Regions from separate parts of the Desulforamulus ruminis DSM 2154 genome, predicted to be linked through region 2. Evidence: predicted binding sites of a transcription regulator. Region 2 holds the regulator's gene; the other holds the start of a gene.

Region 1 (3,422 bases), 1.7 Mb from region 2:
CTTTCCCGCTAACGCCAGCGAACGGGCCTTGCGGGTGGAAATGTTTGGCGACGAGGTGGAGCGCCTGCTGGAAATCGACGTGGTTACCGGGGAAATCCTGGGACAGCGGCAGCACATTGCCGTATTTCCGGCCAGTCACTTTGTCACCAAAGAGGAAAATTTAAAGCTGGCCATTGCTTCCATCGAAGCCGAACTGGAACAGCAGTTGAAGAAGCTGCGGGATGCCGACAAGCTGCTGGAGGCCCAGCGTCTGGAGCAGCGCACCCGCTACGACCTGGAGATGATGCAGGAGGTGGGCTTTTGCTCCGGCATTGAAAACTACTCCCGGCATCTGACGGGACGGGCGATTGGCGAAGCGCCCTTTACCCTGTTGGATTTCTTTCCGGAGGACTGGTTGTTGATTATTGACGAATCACACGTAGCGGTACCCCAGGTGGGAGGCATGTATGAAGGAGACCGTTCCCGGAAAACCACTTTGGTGGAGCACGGTTTCCGGCTGCCTTCGGCGCTGGACAACCGTCCCTTGAAGTTCCCTGAGTTCTCGGACAAGGTCAATCAGGTTATTTATGTTTCCGCCACGCCCGGCAGTTATGAACTGAAGCACAGTTCCCAGGTGGTGGAACAAATTATCCGGCCCACCGGGCTGGTGGACCCGGAGATTTCCGTGCGGCCCACCCGGGGACAGATTGACGACCTGCTGGGAGAAATAAGAAAACGGGTGGACCGGGACGAACGGGTGCTGGTTACCACTCTGACCAAGAAGATGGCTGAAGATTTAACGGATTATTTTAAAGAACACGGAGTCCGGGTTCGTTACCTGCATTCCGATATCAATACCATGGAGCGGATGGAGATTTTAAGGGATCTGCGCCTGGGCACCTTTGATGTGCTGGTGGGCATTAACCTTCTCCGGGAGGGCCTGGACCTGCCGGAGGTCAGCCTGGTGGCCATTTTAGATGCGGATAAGGAGGGCTACCTGCGTTCCGAGCGCTCACTGATTCAAACCATCGGCCGGGCCGCCCGTAACGCTGAAGGGACGGTCATCATGTATGCCGATAAGCACACCGATTCCATGAAAAAGGCCATTGGAGAGACCGAACGCCGCCGCAAGATTCAAACGGAGTACAACCGGAAGCACGGCATCACCCCGGAGACTGTCCGTAAAGCGGTGCGGGATGTGATTGAAGCCACCCGGGCAGCGGAGGAAAAAGCCCCCTATGTGGCCCGGACCAAGGCCGGCAAAATGACCAAAACCGATATGAAAAAGATGATTGCCCGGCTGGAGAAGGAAATGAAGGAATCAGCCAAACACCTGGAATTCGAGCGGGCCGCCCAGCTCAGAGACGCTCTCATTGAACTGCGTCTGCAACTGCGGGGAGATAAGGACATTCGCCCGGCCATTCCAAGCCCGGAGGAAGTGGGTTAGACTTTTAGACTTAAGGGTAGCGCGTGCGGGTCCTGTTGTTCGGATCGGGGTGGGCCTTTGGGGCGGGGATGTTTTAAGGTTGATATAAATAAAAAAATGAGCACCCGTAAAAGGGTGCTTTGTTATGATAAAGCATCGAAGTAAATATTACAAATATCGTACAAATGTTCGGAAAGCGGTTGTTATTTTTTGTAAGATAAAGTATATTTAAGAAAGAGTCCTTAAAGAAATACCTATATACGAACGACGAACAGCGGGACCGGAGAAAAGCTTTTTAGGGAAACCACCGGAGCCCAAAGAAATATTTATAAGTCAAATAAGGAGTAAGCTCATGCAGGACAAGATCGTGGTACGGGGGGCCCGTGCCCATAATCTCAAAAATATTGATGTGGAAATACCCAGGGATAAACTGGTGGTGATTACAGGCTTATCGGGTTCAGGAAAATCCTCCCTGGCCTTTGATACCATTTACGCCGAAGGGCAGCGCCGCTACGTGGAATCCCTTTCAGCCTATGCCCGGCAGTTCCTGGGACAGATGAACAAGCCCGATGTGGATTATATTGAAGGGTTATCCCCGGCCATTTCCATCGACCAAAAGACTACCAGCCACAATCCCCGGTCTACCGTAGGCACCGTCACGGAAATCTATGATTACCTGCGCCTGCTCTTTGCCCGGGCCGGCAGGGCACACTGTCCCAAGTGCGGCCAACCCATTACCCAGCAAACCATTCAGCAAATGGTGGACCAGTTGATGGTCCTGCCCGAGGGGACCAAGCTGCAGCTTCTGGCTCCGGTGGTGCGGGGTAAAAAAGGGGAGCATGTAAAAATCTTTGAAGAGATCCGGCGCAACGGCTTTGTGCGGGTCCGGGTCAATGGAGAGATTTATGACGTTGCCGAACCGCCCGCCCTGGACAAAAAGAAAAAACATACCGTAGAGATTGTGGTGGACCGCGTGATTATCCGCCCCGGCAGCGAAAAGAGGCTGGCGGACTCCCTGGAAACCGCCCTCAAACAAAGCGAGGGCATGGTGGTGGCCTCGGTGCTGGAAGGGGAGGAGTATACTTTTTCCGAAAACTTTGCCTGTAGCGACTGCGGCATTAATATTGCCGAGATCAGCCCCCGGCTGTTTTCCTTTAACAACCCCCACGGAGCCTGCCCGGCCTGCACCGGCCTGGGGGTCAACCATGAATTTGATCCGGAACTGATTATTCCCGATCCGTCCAAAAGCATCCGGGAAGGGGCTATTGAGGGCTGGCACAAGGGGCAAATTGCCGCCGGTTACCTGGCCGGGCTGGCGGAGAAATACGACTTCAGCCTGGACAGCCCCATGGAGCAACTGACGCCGAAACAGCTCCAGGCCATCCTTTACGGGACCGGGCATGAAAAGGTAAAATTTAACTACCGGGACGGTTACGGCCATTTACATCGTTACGAGGTTCCCTTTGAAGGCATTATCGGCAACCTTTCCCGGCGTTACCGGGAAACCCAGTCCGAATCCATGCGGGAAGAATTTGAAAAATATATGAGCATTAAACCCTGTCCCAGTTGCGGCGGGGACCGCTTGAAACCCGAAGCCCTGGCGGTGAAGGTGGGAGGCAGAAACATTGCCCAGGTTACCGCCCTGCCGGTATCCGAGGCGGTTCAATTTTTTGCCGCCCTGGACCTGACTCCCCGGGAACAGATGATTGCCCGCCAGATCCTTAAGGAGATTAACGAACGACTGGGCTTTCTGGTCAATGTTGGTCTGGATTATCTGACCTTAAACCGGGCCGCCGGGACCCTTTCCGGCGGCGAGGCTCAGCGCATCCGACTGGCGACCCAGATCGGTTCCGGCCTCATGGGCGTGCTGTATATTCTGGACGAGCCCAGCATCGGCCTGCACCAGCGGGACAACCAGCGGCTGATTGCCACCCTGGAAAGGTTACGGAACCTGGGCAATACCCTCATTGTGGTGGAGCATGACGAAGACACCATCCGGGTTTCCGACCATGTCATT
Region 2 (3,422 bases):
TTTTGGCAGGCAGCGCGGCATATAAAATAGATTTATATGCCTGTGAGGGCTGTGGGGTGTGTCAGGCGGTTTGCCCTGCGGATGCTGTCTCTCTTGTGCCCGCCGTTGCGGGCGAATTAATGCTGCACGCCGGTGACGGCAGGACGTTCTCCACAGCCCGGCTTAAGATGGGCAGCGGAACCTCCGGAATGTTGGTTACGGAGGTAAAAAAGCAGATGAAAGCAGCCTTGCCCGGCGCTGAACTGGCAATAATCGATGGATCGCCCGGCATCGGCTGCCCCGTCATCGCCTCCATGAGCGGAGTGGATATGGTTTTAATTGTGGCGGAGCCTTCCGTATCGGGCATTAGCGATATGGAACGCATTGTTAAAACGGCGGAGGGCTTCGGGACAAAAACAGCGGTTTGTATCAACAAGTACGACACTAATAAAGAAAATTCAGAAAAAATCATGGAATTTTGTATGAAACGGAGATTGCCCTTTACCGGCAGGATCCCGTTTGACAAGCAAGCGGTTAGGGCAGTTAACCATGGGCAGGCCATCGTCGAAATTGACTGCGCGGCGGGGCGCGCTGTAAGAGAAGTTTTTAATCGGGCAATAGCGCTACTCTACAAGGAAAGCGACGTCGACGGCGTATGAACATGTCGATACAGGGGCAAGGGATTGGTTAGAGATCTTTATCTATCAATCCGCCTCTGGAAAACGACACCAATCCGTGGTCTAAAGAGAGCCGCAATGAGGAAATTGCCGCCTCACACAACCAGAAAGTAAAGTACGGGCTAGATTCCTATTGACCCGAAGAACTGATCGAATGGTTTGACAAGCAACGGGTTTGGTCCTGTTGCAAAAAAATATTAGAAAACATGGAGGGAAAGAGATGACTAAAATAGCGGTGGCAAGCGAAAAAGAACTGGTAACCGGACATTTTGGACATTGCAGAAATTTTTATATTTTTGAGGTGGAGAAGGGCCGGATTATAAAAAGCGAATCTGTTCCAAATCCCGGACACAAACCCGGTTTTCTGCCGAATTTCTTAAACGATATGGGTGTAAAGGTTATTATATCCGGAGGCATGGGCGGCAGCGCGATAGATATTTTCAACGAAAAGGGCATTGAAGTGATTACCGGGGCAGCAGGAAACGCCAGAACCGCAGCAGAACAGTATCTACAGGAAACACTTCGTTCAACCGGAGCGGTTTGTCATGAGCACCGGCATCATGCTGAATGCGGTGAGCACTAAAAGTCTAAATTAGCTTAGACACATTTGGCGGTAGGTAAAATACATTAATTACCCGCCTATTGTAAAGGCAGGTAACTAATTTAAGGTCTTCCAATGGCAGTTAGGCGAATGGAGGGCCTTTTTTATGTCTAGTATTTCCCCGGATCAACTAAAGGGAGGAGTGCCTGTAACAGCCAAAGGTAGCGGAAGTCCTAATCCTATCTCAAAAAACGGGCGTCATGTGCGCCCATTTTATGAGATATCTTAACGGGACCTTTATATTTTTCTCATTAAACCGATCACCCGGCCAAGGACTTTAACCTCTTTGGCATAAATGGGCGATAATAAACTGTTTTCCGGTTGTAAGCGAATGATATTTTCTTCTTTATAAAAGCGCTTCACCGTAGCCTCGTCTTCCAGCAAGGCCACCGCAATATCCCCGTTATTTACCGCTTCCTGCCGTCTGACCAAAACCAGATCATTTTCCAGAATTCCCGCTTCAATCATACTATCCCCACGCACCTTTAACATAAAAAATTCACCAAAGCCCGTAAAGGAGCGAGGAAGGGTCAGTTGATCATCGAAATTTTCCACTGCCAGCAGCGGCACCCCGGCAGCCACCTGGCCCAGCAGCGGCACCGTTACCAACTCTTCATTATCCGCCTGCGCTTCTATGGTTTTACTGAAAGACTGTGTCTCCCGTTCATAATCCAGTCCGATAACCTCAATGGCCCGGGGCTTGGTAGGATCTCTTCTCAAGTATCCCTTTTGCTCTAAACGTTTTAAATAGGAATGAACGGTAGAACTGGAGGACAACCCGACGGCTTCTCCAATTTCCCGAACGGACGGAGGATATCCTTTTTGTTTAACGTTTTCTATGATGACTTTTAATACGTCTTCTTCACGGGAGCTTAACATATTCCTATCACGCCTTTCAATCACTCCTATGTATTCTGGTATATTATAACATTTATCAGGGCTTTAAGCAAAACATTTGTTCGCAATTGGATTGGAATTTTAGGAAGGGTTTTAATTGCTTCAAGCGAATATAAAAAGGAAGGGGAGGGATTGGATTGCTGCCTTTGATCATGATTTCAGCCATATTGGATTCCGTTCAGGAAGCCATTGAGGTGACAGACCCGCAAGGCAATATCATTTATGTAAATCCCGCCTTTTGCCGGATTACCGGCATTCCCTTTGAAGTTAGAACCAAGGAAAATATTTATAATATTTCCCCTGACGGCGCCTTGGCTCTGGCCTTGCGCACGGGCAAGCCGGTCAGCGGCTACCGCACCAAGGTCGGTGGCAGCAATGCAGAGGTTATTTCCAACGCGGTGCCCATCATTGTCAACCAGGAAACCCTGGGGGCGGTGGTAATCTTTCAGCATATTACCGATATTATTAAATTAACCGATGAGTTAAAACGAAGCACCAGTATTATCCGGGATCTTTCCACCAAGTTTGGTCAGGTTACCGAAAGCAAATACACTTTTAACCATGTTATTGGCAGCAGTCCGGCCCTGAAAGATTGCATTAAAATAGCAACCATGGCGGCTAAAAGCTGCAGCACGGTTTTGCTGTTAGGGGAAAGCGGCACCGGTAAAGAGCTGTTTGCCCATGCCATTCATCACGCCAGCCCCCGGAGGGAAAAGCCCTTTATCGCCATAAATTGTGCGGCCATACCCGATGCTTTGTTGGAAAGCGAATTGTTTGGTTACGTTCGCGGCGCCTTTACCGGAGCCATGAAGGATAAAATTGGTAAATTTGAACTGGCCCACTCAGGAACACTCTTTCTGGATGAGATTGGCGATATGAACCTTTTGCTGCAGGCCAAGCTGCTTCGGGTGCTGCAGGAGCGGGAATTTGAAAGGGTCGGCGACACCAGGACCAACCCCATTGATGTAAGGATTATTGCCGCTACTAACAGAAATTTAAAACATCTGGTCAGGGAGGGGAAATTTAGAGAGGATCTGTACTACCGGTTAAATGTGGTGGAAATTGTCTTGCCCCCCCTCCGGGAAAGAACCAGCGACCTGGTGGAATTGACCAATTACCTGATTACCAAATTAAATCGCAAGCTGGGCAAAAAAGTAACCGGGTTAACTAAAGAAAGTCTAAATGCCTTGCGTTCCTATAACTGGCCCGGCAACATCAGGGAGTTGGAGAATGTCATGGAAAGAATCATGGTGTCATTGGAAGCACAG

The links. The regulator LexA, encoded in region 2, represses DNA repair genes until DNA is damaged. The targets are predictions, from matches to a motif close to CNAACANNTGTTNG.
Region 1: a site for LexA is predicted at 1,584-1,597, ahead of uvrA (excinuclease ABC subunit UvrA). Genes of this name have one in related genera too.

What each region holds. Positions count from the first base shown of each region.
Region 1 is NC_015589.1:3,665,107-3,668,528, reverse strand. It holds gene uvrB (excinuclease ABC subunit UvrB) at 1-1,426, shown strand, start outside; gene uvrA (excinuclease ABC subunit UvrA) at 1,758-3,422, shown strand, end outside.
Region 2 is NC_015589.1:2,012,286-2,015,707, forward strand. It holds gene DESRU_RS10140 (ATP-binding protein) at 1-638, shown strand, start outside; gene DESRU_RS10145 (NifB/NifX family molybdenum-iron cluster-binding protein) at 877-1,239, shown strand; gene lexA (transcriptional repressor LexA) at 1,495-2,136, opposite strand; gene DESRU_RS10155 (sigma-54 interaction domain-containing protein) at 2,292-3,422, shown strand, end outside.